Regions from separate parts of the Proteiniborus sp. DW1 genome, predicted to be linked through region 3. Evidence: predicted binding sites of a transcription regulator. Region 3 holds the regulator's gene; each other region holds the start of a gene.

Region 1 (6,873 bases), on a different contig from region 3:
ATATGTTATTGTAAAAACAAGTAGAACTTGAACTCCAATTGATGCTACAACATCTTCCATAAACTTTTTCCTCCTTAGATACTAATAAAAAATCTTTATGAATAAAATCTAACTCTTCCGAAGCAACCACCATACATCATTTCCATAAAATCCACAGCTTCTATATAATCTTTCTGGATTTGTCTCATTATCCACTTCCCCTGAAACTGTAGTAAACTCTACTCTTCCTTTTAGCCTATTTAGCAGTTCAAGTACTAGTACTTTTCCTAGTCCTTTGCCTTGATATTCTGGAAGTACTTGAATCCATTCAAGCGAGCCTTCTGGAACACTACTATCAAATTCAGCTATGCCTAAAGCTGCTGGAATATTCTTTTGTTTGTCCATAATCCATATCCAAAGGCTATTATCAAACACTCTATAGGTTGTCCAACTTTTAACTGTCTCAGGACTTGGATGTAAGTTCTTATAGCACCTTCCAATAAAATCTGAAATCTCACTAAATTCTTCCTCAACATTTGCTTGCTTGATATAAAAATCCTCTGACAAACTATAGGGTAAAATTTTCTTATTATCATGTTTAATACGAAAATATGGCTCAACTTGGCTATAGTCATGAATATCCAACTTCTTAAAGTAATCATCATGTATTATCATGAATTTAGACTCTTCCATAATAAGCTGTAAAGACTGATTAACTTCTCTACTTTTGTTCCAAAGTATATATACTCCCTTTTGCTCTAATCCCTTAATCTCCAAAATTTCATCATCTATACATGTATGTGAACATTGGAGGTTATTTAATCTATCATAGGTTTTCCATAATGCATTTGGAAGAACCTTGCAGGGGTCCTTTATATACAAATTTCTTAACAAAATTTCAAATTCATTATTAACTGTCATATAACTTCTCCTTTCTACTTGTTAATAAACAAACACATGTATTAAACAAAACTATAGCCTACGTTAGTCATTTTTATAATTTCTTTTCAGTAACTACCAAACTATCTATTACCATACCTAAATCAAATTAACAACTCCATTAACTAGCATTATCTCTAATACAATAGTTACAACACACAGAAAAATAAATACACCAAACTTAAATTCAGCAAATTTGTCCTTACAATATTCTCCTCTAAAAAGCGAAAAAATATCAGGTGTTAAAGTATACTTAAGAGAGCTATGAAAATCATCTTCATTGTTAAAAATAAACCTAAAATAAACTCTAAATAAATGTAAATTTAACCATATTAGCAAAAAAACAATAATTATTAGAGACCACATACATCTCTCCCTCCTCCTGATAAATATCAAAAATATTAAATTCTCATGTGATTTATAACAGGTTTTTAATGCCTTTACAGAAATTATATTCCATACCTACATAATTTACAATATAACTAATTGTAAAATACATATAATAAAAGCCATATTGCATAATCTATATGGCAACATGGCTTTTATTCCTTTCTGTATCCATAATTTTATTAGTTACGTATCTTAAATACTCCGAAATAGTTCTTAATTTGCTTTTCAATTTCTATTAACATTTTTTTTGAATACGGGGTGAATTTATTTTCTCCACCTAAAACAGTGTCTCCATCTCTAAAGTTTTGCAAATAATATCTTCTGCTTCCCTTTAGGTACTCTGCAATTTTCAGAATGTCCTCTTTCGTTAATAGCTCTCGACATATAGTGGTTCTAAACTCATAATCAATATATGAATTTTTTAGTATATCGATGCTTTCAATTACTCTTTCTATAGCAAAGTCAGCATTTGCTACAGTATTATATTTGTCTATTGGAGCCTTTATATCCATAGCTACATAATCCACTAGTTCATCTGCTACAAGTTTATTCAGTGTATATGGGCTAGTTCCGTTAGTATCTAACTTTACTAAATAGCCTTTAGTCTTTACCTTTTCTATAAAATCATATAATCCATCATGAAGGGTTGGCTCTCCCCCAGATATACATACTGCATCTAACACTTTCTTTCTTTTCTCAAGGTAATCAAATATAAAGTCTTCTGTTATTTTTTCACCTTTATTATAAACAAGGTCAGAGTTATGGCAATAGCTGCATCTAAAGTTACAGCCACCTGTAAAAAACACTGTACTTATCTTATCAGGATAATCTATAAATGATGATTTTTGGTGTCCCTTAAATTCCATACTCTTTTCCTCTCTATTATGAAACTTTTGTTATATCGCAGCTTTTGCAGTATTAATACTTGCATTTAGGCTTTCTTCTGTATCAAACTCTAACCTGTCCTTATATTCTTCCTTTTTACCTTTATTCCAAGATTGAACAGGTCTATGGAACCCAACTACTCTAGTCCAAACTTCTGTATCTTTTCCACACTCTGGACAAGTAAATTGCTCTCCTTTTAGATATCCATGTTCCGGACATATACTATAGGTTGGTGTAATAGTTAAATATGGTATTCTGCTGTTTTCAAAAGCTCTTTTCAGCAGTAACTTAACTGTTTCAGTACTTTCAATCTCTTCGCCTATAAAGCCGTGTAACACAGTTCCTCCCGTATATAGTGTCTGAAGCTTATCCTGATGCTCTATTGCTTCAAATATATCTTTAGTGTGACCTACAGGTAACTGAGTAGAGTTAGTATAATATGGCTCATCTGTTCCCTGTGTAAATATTCTAGGGTACATTTTCTTGTCCATCCTAGCAAATCTGTAAGCAGCTCCTTCAGCTGGAGATGCTTCAAGATTCCAAAGACTTCCTGTTTCCTCTTGGAATATTTGGATTACTCTGTTCATGAATTCCATTACATCTATAGCAAGTTCTCTACCTTCCTCCGTAGTGATATCTTTACCAAGTAAATTGACACATGCTTCATTCATTCCATTTAAGCCTATGGTACTGAAGTGATTCTTGAAATATTCTCCATGTGCATCTTTTACTGATTGGAGATAAAACTTTGAATATGGATAAAGCCCTGCATCCATATATCTTTCAAGCACCTTACGTTTTGTTTCACATATTTCCTTGGAAATCTCCATTAGTTCTCTAACTCTTCTCTTAAATTCTTCTACTGATTGGGCTAGATAGCCTATACGTCCCATGTTCAGAGTAACCACATTTATAGAGCCTGTAAGAGGATTAGCTCCAAATAATCCTCCTCCTCTTCGTCTAAGTTCTCTATTATCAAGTCTCAGTCTGCAGCACATACTCCTAACATCCTCTGGACTTAAGTCACTGTTTATAAAATTTGCAAAATATGGAGTGCCAAACTTCCTCGTCATCTCCATAATGGAATTAACCACTTCTGAATTCCAAGGAAAATCCTTAGTTATGTTAATTGTAGGTATTGGGAAGCTAAAGCTCCTACCTGCTCCATCTCCTTCCATCATTACCTCACAATAAGCCTTATTAAACATATCCATTTCCTTCTGAAATTCTCCATAAGTTTTATCTCTTCTTTTTCCTCCGATAATAACTTCCATATTCTTAATCATTGGATGCGGCGTAATATCTAAGGTTATATTAGTAAAAGGAGTTTGAAAACCAACCCTCGTAGGTATATTTAAGTTGAAAACAAAGCTCCTAACTGCTCTCTTTACTTCGTCATAGCTTAATTTATCATAATAAATAAATGGCGCAACATATGTATCTAAGGAACTAACAGCTTGAGCCCCTGCCGCCTCCCCTTGAAGCGTATATAACCAGTTAACTATCTGACCTAAGAATGATTGTAAGTGACTTGCAGGTGAAGATTCTATTTTGCTGCTAGCGCCTTTAAAACCATGTAAAAGAAGAGCTTCTAAGTCCCAACCACAGCAATAAGGTGCTAATAATCCTAAATCATGAATATGCAAATCTCCTTTTATATGTGGGTCTCTTAATTCTTTTCTATATATTTTATTAAGCCAGTATTTTTTAGTTATAGATTCAACAATATGATTATTTAAGCCCTGTAAGCTAAATCCCATATTAGCATTTTCATTGATTCTCCAGTCATCAAGTGACACATATTCATCAATTAAAGTCTCAGCATCCATAAAAAGATTTCTAGCTTCCCTTAATTCTTCATGTTTTTTTCTATACAATATGTAAGCCTTTGCAGTTTTGGCATGACCCTCTTCAATTAGAACCTTTTCAACTATATCTTGAATATCTTCCACAGTTGGTATACTTGCACCATGAGCCTCTGTTAGTATATTTACTACTATTTTAGAAAGTCTCTCTGCAGTTTCTCTATTATCTCCACCTACTGATTTAGCTGCTGCAAAAATGGCATTTTCAATTTTTTTTACATCAAAATCGACAATATCTCCGTTTCTTTTCTGTATCCTAGTAATCAAGGCATTACCCCCTTATATTGTGGTTGTAAGGTTATTAATACATATATATTGTATATAACTATATAATATTATAGATTATACTAGATATATTTACAACTTATCTCGCCAACTTTTTATGTTTTTTTATTTTTAAGACAAAAGCACTACTGATTATAAAATAGTGTTTATTATTCTTTTTTGTGGATAATAATAAGGTAAAGACTGTTTGAGGTGATGCTATGAACACAATACAAATATTAGTAAATGAACATGATAATATTAAGAAAGTACTTAAAGTAATTAGAAAAATATGTGTAGCTATTGTAGAGGGAAAAGAAATTCCACATGATGATTTAGTTTCTATAATTGATTTTATAAGAAATTATGCAGATAAGTACCACCATGGAAAAGAAGAGGATATGTTGTTTAAAGATATGGAATCTGAGCTAACTGATAAAATAGGTAATGGGCCAGTCCAAGGGATGCTTATCGAGCATGATTGGGGAAGAGGCTTTGTTAGAGACCTAGAGGTTGCTTTAAAAGCATATAAAGAAGGCAGCAATGATGTTAAGGTTGATGTAATTGCAAATGCTATGGGTTATGCAAATCTACTAGAAAAACATATATTTAAAGAAGATAATATGCTTTTTAAATACGCAGAGAGAAATCTAAAGAAAGAAACTATGAATAAGCTAGATAGACAATTTAAAGAATATGAAGAAAATAATGAACATATTCAAACTAAGGAAAAGTATATTAGATTAGTAGAAGAACTAGAGAAAAAGTACATGTAAATAAGTTGTCATCCTAGGTGTAGTGAATATCCCCCATCCCCCTTCACTGACGCATTGGATGACAACTTTTTTGTCTCAATCCTAGATTAAGCTACTATGTTAAAAAGCATTTTTATCAATATAATATAGTACAAGCTTAGTTATTTCAGTAATTCGCTTTTCATCTACCTTATCTATTGTATCCTCAGGAGTATGATATCCATTTTTCAAATCCATATTGATTAAGCATAAAACGTCTATTCCCTTTGTTCCAAAAGGATAATGATCACTTCCCTGTCCTGCATCTTGGACACAATCTATTTTTAACGCCTTTGAATACCTATAAAATTCTTCTCTCAGCTTTATATTAGTACTATCAAAGCTCAGTAGTGTAAGAGGCATTTCTGTTTTTGAGCCTACCATATCTAAATTAATCATAACTGTCCTATCTTTGTTCAGTGGATATATCGGGTTATTGACATAATGGTAAGAGCCATATATACCCTCTTCTTCTCCATTAAATGCAATAAATAAAATCGATTTTTTAGGTTTGTAATTTCCTTCTTTTAGAATCCTGGCTATTTCCATCATTACAGCTGTACCTGAAGCATTGTCTAATGCTCCTGGATTATATGTACCATTTTTGTTATCTCCTGCATGGTCAAAATGGGCCCCTATAATAATAAACTCTTCTTTAAGAACCTTATCTTTCCCTTCTATATATCCTATTACATTTGCAGAAGTTACATTTTCTATTGCATAGTCCGCCTTCATACTTATCTCTAACCCAGCATTAGAAGCTTTAACTAACTCGTTAAACACTGTCACATTGCAGTTAAAGAGCAAGGGTTGCCCTTCTTCAAACTTGGCTGTTGGTTGGGCGTTAGGTCCCACCACAAAACTACCATACATATGATTAGGATTATCGATATCAACTTCTATAATCATTCCACCAATTTTACTGTTTCCTGATAGTACCTTGTTAATTAGTTTTCTATTTCCCTCACTAGCTAAAATATTTCTTGGTACAAGAAGTACCTTCCCATCATAAGATTCAATATCCTTCATGATATTTTCTGTATTATCTACAACTATACCTTTTCCCTTTAACTCACCTTTAATGCTCAATGAAGGAACTCCTGTATTTACAGAAAACTCTTTTATATATTCAAAGTCTTTTTCAACTTCACCTTTTTCATTTAATATTTGTAGCTTTGGAGCACTATACGTAAATCTAACATTATGGTCAAAATGCTGTAGGTATGTGTCTAAAACACCTGGGTAATCAAGCTTGATTTTTTTAAAATAGTTGGCAATGTAATGGGTAGCAAGCTCATTTCCTTTAGTTCCTGCAAGTCTTCCTTTATATTTTTCTGAGGTCAATTCTTCAATTATTTTCATAATATTTTTAGAATCTAAATCTTTTTCTCTAATATTCTCAAAAGCAGTATTCTGGATTAGTTCACTATTATTGACTTTGCCAAATGTAGCGCATCCAGTTAAAAATAAAGAAACAATAAGTACAGTACTAATCATAAAAGTTAGTTTTCTATTAGTCCTCACCTTAACACCCCCATATATAATTATATACATAATAATACAAATTATTGTCAAAAAAACAAATAGAAATAAAACTCAATCGAAACTTAATAAACTAAGGTGATTTTACTAAAACTCATAAAGTTAATCTCTCGATAATAATCATTATATAATAGAGCTTGCCTATCTTTAAGTAAACAAGCTTAAAAAATTAGTAAAGTCAGCTATGGACACTCAATAAAGCTTTATATATACTA
Region 2 (6,873 bases), on a different contig from region 3:
CCATTACACATAGATAACCACTACCTTAAAGTATATTTCTTACTTCATATAGAAATGCTTTACTCTCTCTCTTTCTTCTGCTCTTTTTGCATCATTAAATCTGTCTAAAGTACCTACTAAATAGCCTGTAATTCTTCGGATTCTTTCAAATTTTACGTTTCCTTCCTCTCTTCCGCATCCAGGACATTGATTTTTTATTATTCCAGAATAGCCGCATAGAGGGTCTCTGTCCACTGGATGATTTATAGAGCCGTATCCTATACCATTTTCCTTCATAGCTCTTATGATTTTTTCAAACGCTGTTACATTCTCTGAAGGATCTCCATCCAACTCAACATATGTTATATGCCCTGCATTTGTAAGCTCATGATATGGAGCTTCTATTTTAATTTTGTCAAATGCAGTTGTTTCATAATAAACAGGCACATGGAAACTATTTGTATAGTAGTCCCTGTCTGTAACTCCCTCAATACTTCCAAATATTCTTTTATCCAAATTCACAAACCTTCCAGCTGTACCTTCTGCTGGCGTAGCAATAAGAGAAAAGTTCATTTTATATTTATTTGAAGCTTCATCCATACGCTTTCTCATATGTCTAATAATACTGAGCCCAAGCTCTTGTGCTTCTTCTGATTCACCATGATGCTTTCCTGTCAAAGCTTTAAGACATTCTGCCAATCCTATAAATCCTACAGTCAATGTTCCATGCTTAAGTACTTCTCTAACCTCATCATCCCAACTAAGTTTATCTGAATCAATCCAAACACCTTGTCCCATTAAGAAAGGAAAGTTCTTAACCTTTTTTCCTGCTTGGATTTCAAACCTATCCAAAAGCTGATTTATTACTAAATCTATTTTTTCATCTAGTTCTCTAAAAAAGTCGTCTATGCTCTTATTATTTTTTAATGCTATTCTAGGAAGATTAATAGTCGTAAAACTTAGATTTCCCCTCCCAAAGACTATTTCTCTTGATGAATCATATTCGTTTGCAATTACTCTTGTTCTACAACCCATATAGGCTATTTCAGTTTCAGGTTTGCCTTTTTTATAGTACTTAAGATTAAACGGAGCATCAATAAAGGAAAAATTAGGAAATAGCCTTTTAGCACTTACTCTGCATGCCAGCTTAAATAAATCGTAGTTTACATCTCCATTATTATAGTTTATACCTTCTTTCACCTTAAATATTTGAATAGGGAATATTGGAGTTTCACCATTACCAAGCCCTGCTTCTGTGGCTAAAAGTAAGTTTTTTATTACCATTCTTCCTTCCAAAGAAGTATCCGTGCCATAGTTAATAGAGCTAAAAGGTACCTGTGCACCTGCCCTGCTATGCATAGTATTTAAGTTATGTATGAATGCCTCCATGGCTTGGAATGTACTCCTGTCTGTTTGTGCATATGCTTTATTTCTAGCATATGCCTGTGCCTTTCTAACTAAATCTGCATCTTTGAAATAATCAAATAGCAGTTTCTCTTCTATTCGAGTGTATTCTTCCTCCATTTTTAAACTAGGTATAAGATTATACTTCTTATCCATTGATTCTATTATGTTTTCTACTATGAGCTCTGTTTCTCTATTATCTGTAAGTAATTCTATAGCATTGGACAAGTTTTTTATATAATGCTTTTTATAAGTCTTTCTAACTCCATGAGCCATCCCATAGTCAAAATTTGGGATACTCTGACCTCCATGCTGGTCATTTTGATTTGATTGTATTGCTATACAAGCAAGAGCAGAATAGCTTTGAATATCATTGGGTTCTCTTAAATGTCCATGTCCTGTACTAAAACCACTTTTAAAAAGCTTCTCAATGTCAATTTGACAGCATGTTGTCGTAAGAGTTAAAAAGTCAAGATCATGTATATGTATGTCTCCGTCTTTATGACTCTTCGAATATTCTGGCTTTAAAATAAACATATTATAGAATTGTTTTGCTCCCTCTGAACCAAACTTAAGCATGGTTCCCATTGCTGTATCTCCATCAATGTTTGCATTTTCACGTTTTATATCATTATCTTCTGCCTCTTTAAAGACTAGATCTTGATATATCTTCATGATTTTAGTATTCATTTCTCTAAGTCTTGTTCTTTCTGCTCTATAAAGTATGTACGCCTTAGCGGTCTCGACCCATCCATTTTCTATAAGAACTCTCTCAACTATATCTTGTACCATCTCAACAGATGGGTTTATATTCATCATTTCCTTTTCAATACAGGCTACTGTCTTCTCTGCTAATAAAAATGCAGCATCGTAGTCTTTTATACCTACAGAGCTTGAAGCCTTAAAAATAGCATTTGCAATTTTTTCAATATTAAATGGAACCTCACGCCCATCTCTTTTTATTATTTTTGTAATCATTTCAATTTCCTCCTTAGCACTATATATAAACTAGTATATTTTTCTGCATATGAATAATAGTGTTATTTATAATATAATATCCATATCGCCCTATATATAGTATATTAATCTTAACACACACTATATATAGAGGTCAATGGATAGACTAAAAATATCATTGGCTTCAAAATAATTTATATTATAAGCTAAGGTTAAACCCTTCTCCTAATACTTCATGCACAAAGCCAACTGTTATAAAGGCGCTTGGATCAGTAACTTTAACATAGTTTCTAATTTTTACATATTGCTTTTTATCAACCACAGTATTTATTATAGTCTTTCTGTTCTTTGAGAAACCTCCGTCTCCAACATACAGTGTCGTTCCCCTATTTATTTCATGAATTATATATTGATTTATAGCTTCACTTTTTTCACTAATTATCATTATGTTCATCTTTGTATTAAATCCAGCTATTACTTTGTCTATTATATAAGTATTAGCTAAAATTCCTAATAAAGCATATAGCCCCATTTCAATTCCAAATGCTAGCCCTGCAAAAAATACAATTAAAAAGTCTGCTAGGAACAATGCCTTGCCTATATCTACATGAAAGAATTTATTCAATATTTTTGCTGCAATATCAGTTCCTCCAGTAGAAGAGTTTCGATAAAAAACCATTCCCATTCCTATTCCTTGTATAAGGATACCATATATCAAATTCAGCATTATATCTTTTATTATTGGCTCATGTAAGGGAGTTATAATTTCAAATATATAGATGACCCCTGACAAAAGAAAGCTTGAATATATGGTATATCCACCAAAATCCTTTCCTATTAGTAAAAAAGCTAAGGCAAATAGGATAAAATTTGAAATTATCATTATTATACCTATTGATATAAAAGGAAATATTTTATTTACAACCATAGCTAGCCCTGTTACACCACCTGTAGCCAGATTTGCAGGAATTAAAAAATAATATAAGCCTGATGCCATTATTAAAATACCAAGATTAATGATTAAAAATCTCTCTATATTGGCTCTCATATTCAATTCTCCACAAATTATTATATTTCAAGGTTTCAGTTAACACAGCTCCTATGCCTATAGGACTCTTTGCTATAGATATGCCGCAATCTGTCATTACTCTAACTTTCTCTTCTGCAGTTCCCTTCCCTCCCGAAATAATGGCACCAGCATGACCCATACGTTTTCCTTTAGGGGCTGTTTTTCCACTAATAAATCCCACGACCGGCTTTATCATGTTTTCTTTAACCCAAAGTGCCGCCTTCTCTTCTGCAGTTCCTCCAATTTCTCCTATCATAACAACTGCGTCTGTTTCATCATCTTTGTTAAATGCCTCTAGAACATCAACGAAGTCCGTCCCATTAATAGGGTCACCACCAATTCCTACGACTGTAGACTGCCCTATTCCTCTTTGAGACAGCTGATAAGCAGCCTCATAGGTTAGTGTTCCAGAACGGGATACTACTCCTATTCTTCCTTTTCTATGAATATACCCTGGCATAATTCCAATTTTGCATTCTCCTGGTGTAATAATTCCTGGGCAATTTGGTCCAATTAACCTAGTTTTCTTACCTTCTAAATACCTTTTGACTATTATCATATCGTTTATAGGTATATGCTCTGTAATGCAGATTACTATCTCTAGTTCAGCATCTATAGCTTCCAGAATAGCATCCTTTGCGAACTTAGCAGGGACATATATTACAGAAGCTGTGGCATTGGTTTCACAAGCTGCTTCCTTTACTGTATCAAATACAGGTATATTCCCTGCTTTTGTCCCCCCTTTACCTGGAGTAACTCCTCCAACTATTTGTGTACCATATTCAAGCATTTGCCTAGTATGATACAATGCTGTTTTTCCAGTTATACCTTGCACTATTACTTTTGTATGCTTATCTACCCATATACTCATTACAATCCCTTCCCTTTCATATTAGTTAGCTCTACTATCTTTCTAGCACCTTCATCCATAGTTGCAACAGTTACTATATCTAGATTAGAATTATCTAGTATTTCTCTGCCTATTTCTACATTTGTCCCTTCTAAGCGTACTACTAAAGGAACATTTAATCCTGCTTCATTAGCTGCATTTACTATTCCTCTAGCAATGACATCACATTTCAGTATGCCTCCAAAAATATTAACAAAGACTCCTCTGACACGATTATCTGATAAGATTATCTTAAAAGCGTTAGTAACCTTTTCCTCTGACGCTCCTCCCCCAACATCAAGAAAGTTAGCTGGTTCTCCTCCATATGTCTTTATAATATCCATAGTAGCCATTGCTAGACCCGCACCATTTACTAAGAAGCCAATATATCCATCTAATGGAATATATGATAAATCATATTTTGAATCCTCAATTTCCTTTTTGTCTTCTTCGTTTAAATCTCTATATTCTAGCAGTTCTTCATTTCTATATAAACTATTATCATCAAAATTTAACTTTGCATCTAATGCAACTACTTTACCTTCCTTTGTTATTACCAGAGGGTTTATTTCAGCTAAGGTACAATCTTTTTCGATAAAACATCTATATAAATTCTTAAATATTTTTACTAAATCATTTGTCAAGGCTTCAGGTATATTAATATTTATGCATAGTCTTCTAACTTGAAAATCAGACAGGCCTATTAGAGGGTCTATTACTTCCTTAAAAATTTTATTTGGTGATTTTAATGACACCTCCTCTATATCTGTCCCACCTTCCTCCGAAGCTATTATAACTACCCTAGATGCCTCTCTGTCTAATGTTAATCCTACATAATATTCTTTGTCTATATCACAACCTTCTTCTATTAAAAGAGCTTTTATTTCTCTTCCTTCTGAACTAGTTTGAGGGGTCACTAACCTTTTACCTAATAATTCCTTTGAATATGCTACGACTTCTTCTATGCTTTTAGCTATTTTTACTCCTCCTGCTTTTCCTCTTCCTCCAGCATGAATTTGAACCTTTACTACTGCTATATCGCTTTCAATTCTCCAAGCAGCCCTTTCAACATCCTCTACCCTATGAATGACTCCTCCTCTAGGTACTGGTATTTCGTAATTCTTTAGTATTTCTTTAGCTTGATATTCATGAATATTCATTTTTTAGCCCCCTTACTTTATACCTTGAATAAAATATTTGTGAATATAATCTTAAAAAGTAGTGCAAAGGGATATGCTGCTCCATAGTATACTGTCACATCATCACTATCTGTTACTTCCATTGAAGCCGCTAGACCAGGCGTACTGGTCATAGCTCCGCATATGCCTCCTAAAAGCTATATAGTATTTAGCTTTATTATCCTCTTTCCAACAATATACCCTATTAGTATACTGAAAATTGATGTAGTCGCTCCCACTAATAATAGTTGAGCTCCTAGTGTCTTAATTAAATTTATGGCACTATAGCCATAGTTGAGCCTTACTATAGCAAGAAACATGTTTAGGCAAATATCCCTTACTGTAGATAATTGGTTTTTGTTCATACAGAGGCTTAGATGTCCAAGCTTTTTAATACTACCCAACCCTAATGCTACAATAAGTACTCCTCCTGTAGAGCCTAGAGAACCTGTAAAACTTCCCTAAATATTGAGAAATAAAAGTAAAATGGGATTTGTTACAAGTTTCGTAAAATTCAAATGTCATCCCTCCAAATAAAATAACTCAGCGAAATTTGCTGAGTTTATTACACATGAGTTATTGCACAATAAAAAAACCTTTCTTATAAATAGAAAGGGCATTATTAGTGCATAGCAGAACAAATAGAATATAAGTTCTACTATCAAATAACACCTCCTCATCCTCGTGAGTAATAAACAGCGCTGTTACCATTGGCAGGTCTCCTGACTTAGGAATGACAAACCTTACACCTTCCCATACATATTGTACAGTGGTATCTGTAAAGTTCTATCCATTACAGTGGCGGGACCGTGTCGGAATTTCACCGAGCTTCCCTTTTAAGTAATTTTATGAATAAAATTACACCAATAGCCACAATATTCAATTTTTCACTCCAATTTCAATTAGAATATATCATCTCTAATTCTTGTTGTCAACATTTCTTTATTCCCTTCTTATTAGCAGCATTTTTTATTCCTACAAAACGGCCCATAAACAATGAATAAATCCCTTTATCTTGGCAAAGGGATTTATTTATTGTAATCTTAATCCATTATTACAAATACTTCATTATTTCCTGTACACTAAATCTTCTCCTCTATACTTCCCTCTATTTGAAAATATACCTTTCTAAGCTCCTCCAGTTGTTCCTTTGTAGCAGCCCAGTATCCCCTTTCTTTAGCCTCTAGCATTCTTTCTAATATATCTAAATATGCACATCTGTTGTTTTCTTTCATTCTTTCACGCATATCCTCATCTGATATATAAGTAGAATACAAGCTATCAAATATCCAGCTTTTTACTTCATTTGTTGTAGATGAAAGACCTATTAGATTCTCAAATATTTTTTCTATCTTTTGAACACCATGATATTTGTTTTGAAGCATTCCTTCTATCCA
Region 3 (6,873 bases):
ACAAGCAGTTGATCCAGATGCAGCTATTATCTTTGGAGCTGGTTTAGATGAAAACCTAAAGGATGAAATTAAGATAACGGTCATTGCTACAGGCTTTGATAGTATTAAACAAGAAAAAGTAATAGACAAGTCTCCGGTTTCTTTTGCAAATTCTAATGAAAAAGCTAAAGAAAAAACTACACCAGAACCAAAACATTTTGATACTGACGAACTAGATATTCCAACTTTCTTAAGGAGAAGAGATAAATAACCCTTTCTATTTTATAGAAAGGGTTTTTTTTCGACTTCAGTATATGACATAATTCTAATAGTAGTTGTATTATAATAGACATAAAAATAAAATGATATGAATAAAAGTTTATTAGAATGAGGATGTACAAAAAGGGGGCAGTGGTTTGTACATATATGCAGAATATCTTTTACTGGAAAATATGGTGATTAATTATATATTACTATATTTAACTGGAAAGTTTACAAAAACAGAAGCGAATAATGTTAGGTTATTATTAGCTTCTTTTATTGGAGCAGCCTATGCATTAGTCATATTCTTTCCTTTATTAATGTTTATGACAAAATTCATTATAAAGTTGGCTGTATCCATCTTAATTATAATAGTAGCTTTTAATCCGATGAAAATCAAAAAATTTATAAGACTTATATCAACTTTCTATGTAATGGCTTTTATTTTTGCTGGAGCATCACTAGCATTATTCTATTTAGCTGATATAGAGGCATACGCAGGAAATGGTATATTTTACATTAAGGATTTTCCTGTAAAAATACTAGTACTTGCTGTGTCCATATCATATGTTCTTATTAAGATAGTTTGGGGATATATTCAATCAATTTTGACAAAGAGTAAGATTTATATACCTATAATTGTTAGTTTAAACAATAAAGCTGTTGAAATAATGGGATTGTTAGATACAGGAAATTTATTAAGAGACCCTCTTACACAAACACCAGTAATAATCATTCAGTTTTCGGCCATAAAAGAACTCTTACCAAGTGAAGTACAAAGTATCTTTGAGAAATACAAAGAGAACGACTTACAGGTTATTTCAGAAATTATGATGGATAATGCTACTGGTTTAAAGTTTAGACTAATACCATTTAAATCTTTAGGAAAGGAAAATGGTATGTTAATAGGTTTTAAGCCAGATAATGTTGTAGTAAAAGATGATGAAGATAAGTCGTTTTGCGATATTATAGTTGGAATTTACAACAATAATCTTTCAAATGATGAAAAATATGTTGCTCTGTTGCATCCTGAGATGTTTACTCAAAAGGAGGTTATTTAGATGGGAAAAATATTTAATAGGCTGAAGCTTATTGTTAGAATACAGTATATAAGGATACTAAAGAAGCTAAATATATTTGATGAAGGACACATATTTTATATCGGAGGAAGCGAGGTTCTTCCTCCACCTTTAACTCCAGACGAAGAAAATTATCTAGTATCTAGACTAGAGGATGATGAAAATGTAAAAACTATTTTAATAGAGAGAAACCTCAGATTGGTAGTATATATTGCTAGAAAGTTTGAAAATACGGGGATAGGAGTAGAGGATTTAGTCTCAATTGGAACGATTGGTTTAATAAAAGCAGTTAATACCTTTAAGCCAGATAAAAAAATTAAACTAGCCACATATGCTTCAAAGTGTATTGAGAATGAAATACTTATGTATCTTAGAAGAAATAGCAGATTTAAGGCAGAAATTTCTTTTGATGAGCCTTTAAACATTGATTGGGATGGGAACGAATTACTTTTATCAGATATAATGGGTACAGAAAATGATGTGATATTTAAATGCTTAGAAGAAGAAATAGATAAGGACTTATTGAATCAAGCCATTTGCAAGCTAACATCACGTGAGAAAAAAATCATGGAGCTTAGATTTGGTCTTAAAAATGGTGAGGAAAAAACACAAAAAGAGGTTGCAGATCTTTTAGGTATCTCACAATCTTATATATCTAGACTTGAGAAAAGAATAATAAAAAGATTAAAAAAGGAAATTAACAAAATGATTTAAAAATTAACTTTTATGTACTTAGACCTGCTCAAAGGCTATAGATGGCATATTTTATCTATATAGAGTCAGAGCATGGTCTAATTTTTTTATATAGCTTAATCTATTTACATCAATTGTTGAATAATAACACTTAAAGAAGGCAATAATTTTTATGTAAAAGGGGCAAAACATCAAGAAAGGAATGAATTACTTATATGCATATAAATAAAGTAGAAATATGCGGAGTAAACACCTCAGAACTACCAGTACTTACTAATAGTGAAATGAGAGCATTATTTGATAGAATACATGCAGGCGATATGAGTGCAAGAGAAGAATTTGTTAAAGGAAATTTGAGATTAGTTCTAAGTGTTATTCAAAGATTCAGTAAAAGAGGCGAGCATGTTGATGATTTGTTCCAAGTAGGATGTATAGGGCTAATAAAAGCAATAGATAATTTTGACTTATCACAAAATGTTAGGTTTTCTACTTATGCTGTTCCTATGATTATTGGGGAAATTAGAAGATATTTACGGGATAATAATTCAATTAGAGTAAGCAGATCATTGAGAGATATTGCATATAAGGCACTACAAGCTAGGGATCACCTAGTAAATAAAAATTCAAAGGAACCTACAATTACTGAGATAGCCGAGGCACTAGGATTACCAAAAGAAGAAGTAGTTTTTGCTTTAGATGCAATTCAAGATCCTATATCATTATTTGAACCTATATATCATGATAGTGGCGATGCAATATTTGTTATGGATCAGGTAAGTGATGAAAAAAGCGAAGATGAAACTTGGTTGGAGGAGATTGCTTTGAGAGAAGCTATAAGAAAGCTAAACGATAGAGAGAAATTAATTCTCAATCTAAGATTTTATGAAGGTAAGACACAGATGGAGGTAGCTGAAGAAATAGGAATATCTCAAGCGCAGGTATCGAGACTAGAGAAAACAGCTTTAAAACATATGAGGAAGCTAATTTAGTTTAGCTCAATATTAAAGGCTTACCATTGTTTCACTGGTCAAATATTAGTAATAATACTATGTGTTAAGTTAATATATATAGTATATAATTATTTTAAAGAAGGTGAAACAATGGTAAAGACTACTGATTTACGTGAAAAGGAAGTAATAAATGTAAGGGATGGGACAAGAATAGGGTATATATCAGATTTAGAAGTGAATTTAGAGAAAGGAACAATTGAAGCTATTGTCTTACCAGGACCAGGAAGAATACTAGGCTTGTTTGGTAAGAATCAAGACTATGTTATAAGGTGGCAAAACATTGTTAGAATAGGCTCAGATGTTATTTTAGTAGATCTTAACACAAGCACTGATGATTTTTTATTCTATGGAGGAGAGGATAGAGAGGTTTAGAAATAATACCAATCAAGCAAATGGCATGTTTAGAAGTAGACATTAAATAAAAGATGTAATATAATTTGATTAAGACTTAGCAAAATGGAGGGGAAAAAGATGAAGTGCCCTTTTTGTGATTATTATGAATCCAAAGTAATTGATTCTAGGCCTACAGATGAAGGACAAGCTATTCGTAGAAGAAGAGAATGTACTAAGTGTGGTAAGAGATTTACAACTTATGAAAAGATTGAAGATATACCTCTTGTAGTAATTAAAAAGGATGGAAATAGACAATCATACAATAGAAATAAACTCCTAAACGGAATAATTAGAGCCTGTGAAAAAAGACCTGTTTCTATTAAGGTTATTGAAGATATGGTTGATGAAATCGAGAAGTCCTTATTTAATTCTATGGAAAGGGAAATAACCACTGATCTCATAGGAGAAATGGTTATGAATAGGCTTAAAAATATTGATGAAGTAGCATATGTTAGATTTGCTTCGGTGTATAGACAGTTTAAGGACTTGAATACATTTATGGATGAACTTAAGAAAATACTTGATGAAAAATAGGACTCATATGAGTCCTTTTAAAATATTTTAGGTAAAGGAACATGCTGGAAACACACGCTCTCGGTTAGCAGTCTCTTTACACAAATTTATTAGCTCGCTAAGCTCACATAAATTTGGTAAGAGTTGCATTTGACCTACCATCGATTCATTTCATGAATCGGGTTAGGTCATAATCGGACATGAATAATTCTATAGTTCATTCCAACATGAAATCCTACAACTTGCAAACTCGCTTCGGTTAATGGAGTTACAGAAATCTTTGATTTCGTCGTAACTCCTTATGTCAGCGTATGCTGACCTTACCTTAATTGTTTGTTTAACGGATTTCATGTCTGCATTCACTAAGAATTACACTCATGTCCTGCAAATGTTCGCTTAGTGTTTACACCATGTTTCTCGTAATATTATATAGAATGTTAATAGAGGTGATATTGTGAATGAAAATATAGGCTTTGAGTTAAGAGAAATAAATGGACTTGAGTATTATATAATCCCTAGCTTTGATGAAACAGGACTAGTTAAACATGGGTTTACTACTAGAATTGGTGGTATAAGCCCTGAGCCTTTTAATACCTTAAATTTAGGTATAAAAACTGAAGATAAAAAAGAAAATGTAATGAAGAATTTTCAAAAAATATCAGATGCTTTTAATGTTTCAATAGAAAAAATAGTGTTATCAGACCAAGTACATGGAACAACTATTAGAATAATTACTGAAGAGGATGCTGGTAAAGGTTTGGTTAAACCTTTAGACTATAAAGAAGTTGATGGGCTTTTAACTAATGTAAAAGATCTAATGCTTCTGACCTTTTACGCTGACTGTGTTCCACTATTTTATCTCGATAAAGTGAAAAAAGTAGTGGGAGTTGCTCATGCAGGTTGGAAGGGAACTGTGGCAAGGATAGGTGAGAAAATGATTAATACAATGAAAGATATGTATGGTTCGAATCCTGAAGATATATTAGTAGGAATAGGTCCTTCTATAGGGGCATGTTGTTATACAGTTAGAAAAGATGTATATGATAGATTTAAAGAAAATTTATCATCTATTGAAGATGTTCTTATGAGAGAGACTACAAGCACATGGAAACTAGATTTATGGAATGCAAATAAAAAGATATTAGAGGAAAACGGGGTATTAAGTAGAAATATAACCATATCTGAATTATGTACTAGCTGTAATAACCATAAATTCTTTTCTTATAGAAAAGATAATGGCAAAACAGGAAGAATGGCCGCTATTATACAGCTTAAATAATGTAAGGATAGAAAAGGGATGATTATATGAGGTCTCATGAGTTTGAAAAGCTATTACTGCAAAAAATTTTGCAGCATATAGATGTAGGGATTCATGTAGTAGATGCTGATGGCAAAACAATATTTTATAATGAATCAATGGCTAAACTAGAAGGCATAGAAAGAGAAAAAGTTATTAATAGGCAGTTACTAGAATTATTTCCTAGTCTAAACGAGCATACAAGTACTTTATTAAGTGTTGTCAATACTGGACAAAAAATAATCGATAGAACTCAGACATATCTAAATTATAAAGGTAAAAAAATCACTACTATAAATACAACTATCCCTATTAAAAAGGACAAAACCATCCTAGGAGCTTTGGAAATTGCGAGAAATGTTACAAACATTCAAAAGCTATCTGAACAATTGGTAGATTTACAAGCAGAGCTAATAGGGGAACAAGAAAAAAAAGTCTCATATTATGACAATAAATATAGATTTGAAGATTTAATAGGTTATAATGAAAGTTTTGTAAGAGCTGTAGATATAGCTAGAAAGGCAAGGAATTCTAATTCTAGTGTTCTTATTTATGGAGAAACAGGTTCTGGAAAAGAGCTTTTTGCTCAAAGTATACACTATGATGGAAGCAGAAAAAATAAGCCATTTATAGGACAAAACTGTGCAGCTTTACCGGAATCCTTATTGGAGGGAATTTTGTTTGGTACAGTAAAAGGGAGTTTCACTGGTGCAGTAGATAGACCTGGTTTATTTGAGCAGGCTAATGGAGGTACGTTATTATTAGACGAAATAAACTCAATGGGCGTTTCTCTACAAGCAAAGCTCCTCAGGGTACTTCAAGAAGGTTATATTAGAAGGGTTGGAGGTTTAAAAGAAATCCCTATAGATGTGAGAATAATAGCTACCACTAATGAAAACCCTATTGAGTCAATAAATAAAGGGACCATTAGGAAAGACCTTTTTTATAGGCTCAATGTAATATCAATTAATGTTCCACCTTTAAGGGAAAGAAAAGATGATATAAAACTTTTATGCGCACACTTCATAAAAAGGTTTAACAAATTATTCAATAAAGATGTTTGGGTCATTTCACAGGATATGATGCAAAACTTTATGAAACATTCTTGGCCAGGAAATGTTCGAGAACTTGAAAATCTTATTGAAGGTGCAATGAATCTGATTCCTAAGGATGAACACGTTTTGAAAAATGAACATTTTTATGGATTTGTACCTAGTGCGCTAGAAGATGAATCTAATTATAATGATATAATTCATTCGCGCAAACCATTAACGGAAATAATGGAATCCATAGAGAGAAAATTGATACAAAAGGCTTTGGACGAAGCTGGATATAGCATTTCTGAAGCTGCAAGGATTCTAAAAATAAAAAGACAAACGTTACAACATAAAATAAAAAAATATGAAATACCTTTATAACTGCAAATAAATTTGCATAGCGATGCAAATTTATTTGCGTTTTTTTATTTTGTTTCTTCTTTTTTCTAAAAGCTTTATATGTAATAAAGGCTTAAAAAGAACTTTAGCTAATTATATGTTTTATTGGCAAAGATATTGCATTAATACTAAGTGATTATTTATGTATTTTTTTATTGTATTTTTTATGCATTATTTTAACAATATTTAAAAATATTTTGGAGGTGTAGTTT

What was found. The regulator NrdR, encoded in region 3, represses ribonucleotide reductase genes. The targets are predictions, from matches to a motif close to CACNANATNTNGTG.
Region 1: DW1_RS03990 (ribonucleoside triphosphate reductase) is a predicted target of NrdR. The motif match lies at 4,334-4,347, and genes of this name have one in related genera.
Region 2: DW1_RS02800 (anaerobic ribonucleoside triphosphate reductase) is a predicted target of NrdR. The motif match lies at 2,480-2,493, and genes of this name have one in related genera.

The regions. Positions count from the first base shown of each region.
Region 1 is NZ_FMDO01000014.1:43,099-49,971, reverse strand. Features, by position in the region: gene DW1_RS15440 (hypothetical protein) at 1-60, opposite strand, end outside; gene DW1_RS04005 (GNAT family N-acetyltransferase) at 109-900, opposite strand; gene DW1_RS04000 (hypothetical protein) at 1,018-1,284, opposite strand; gene DW1_RS03995 (anaerobic ribonucleoside-triphosphate reductase activating protein) at 1,488-2,174, opposite strand; gene DW1_RS03990 (ribonucleoside triphosphate reductase) at 2,205-4,325, opposite strand; gene DW1_RS03985 (hemerythrin domain-containing protein) at 4,544-5,098, shown strand; gene DW1_RS03980 (M28 family metallopeptidase) at 5,198-6,640, opposite strand.
Region 2 is NZ_FMDO01000007.1:310,760-317,632, reverse strand. Features, by position in the region: gene nrdG (anaerobic ribonucleoside-triphosphate reductase activating protein) at 1-11, opposite strand, end outside; gene DW1_RS02800 (anaerobic ribonucleoside triphosphate reductase) at 40-2,361, opposite strand; gene DW1_RS02795 (YitT family protein) at 2,540-3,388, opposite strand; gene sucD (succinate--CoA ligase subunit alpha) at 3,354-4,280, opposite strand; gene sucC (ADP-forming succinate--CoA ligase subunit beta) at 4,280-5,458, opposite strand; partial or broken gene DW1_RS15105 (hypothetical protein) at 5,476-5,910, opposite strand; cobalamin riboswitch at 6,171-6,359, opposite strand; gene DW1_RS02770 (cobaltochelatase subunit CobN) at 6,559-6,873, opposite strand, start outside.
Region 3 is NZ_FMDO01000031.1:90,716-97,588, forward strand. Features, by position in the region: gene ftsZ (cell division protein FtsZ) at 1-250, shown strand, start outside; gene spoIIGA (sigma-E processing peptidase SpoIIGA) at 396-1,301, shown strand; gene sigE (RNA polymerase sporulation sigma factor SigE) at 1,302-2,033, shown strand; gene sigG (RNA polymerase sporulation sigma factor SigG) at 2,228-3,001, shown strand; gene DW1_RS08195 (YlmC/YmxH family sporulation protein) at 3,113-3,394, shown strand; gene nrdR (transcriptional regulator NrdR) at 3,494-3,949, shown strand; gene pgeF (peptidoglycan editing factor PgeF) at 4,383-5,207, shown strand; gene DW1_RS08210 (sigma-54 interaction domain-containing protein) at 5,234-6,643, shown strand.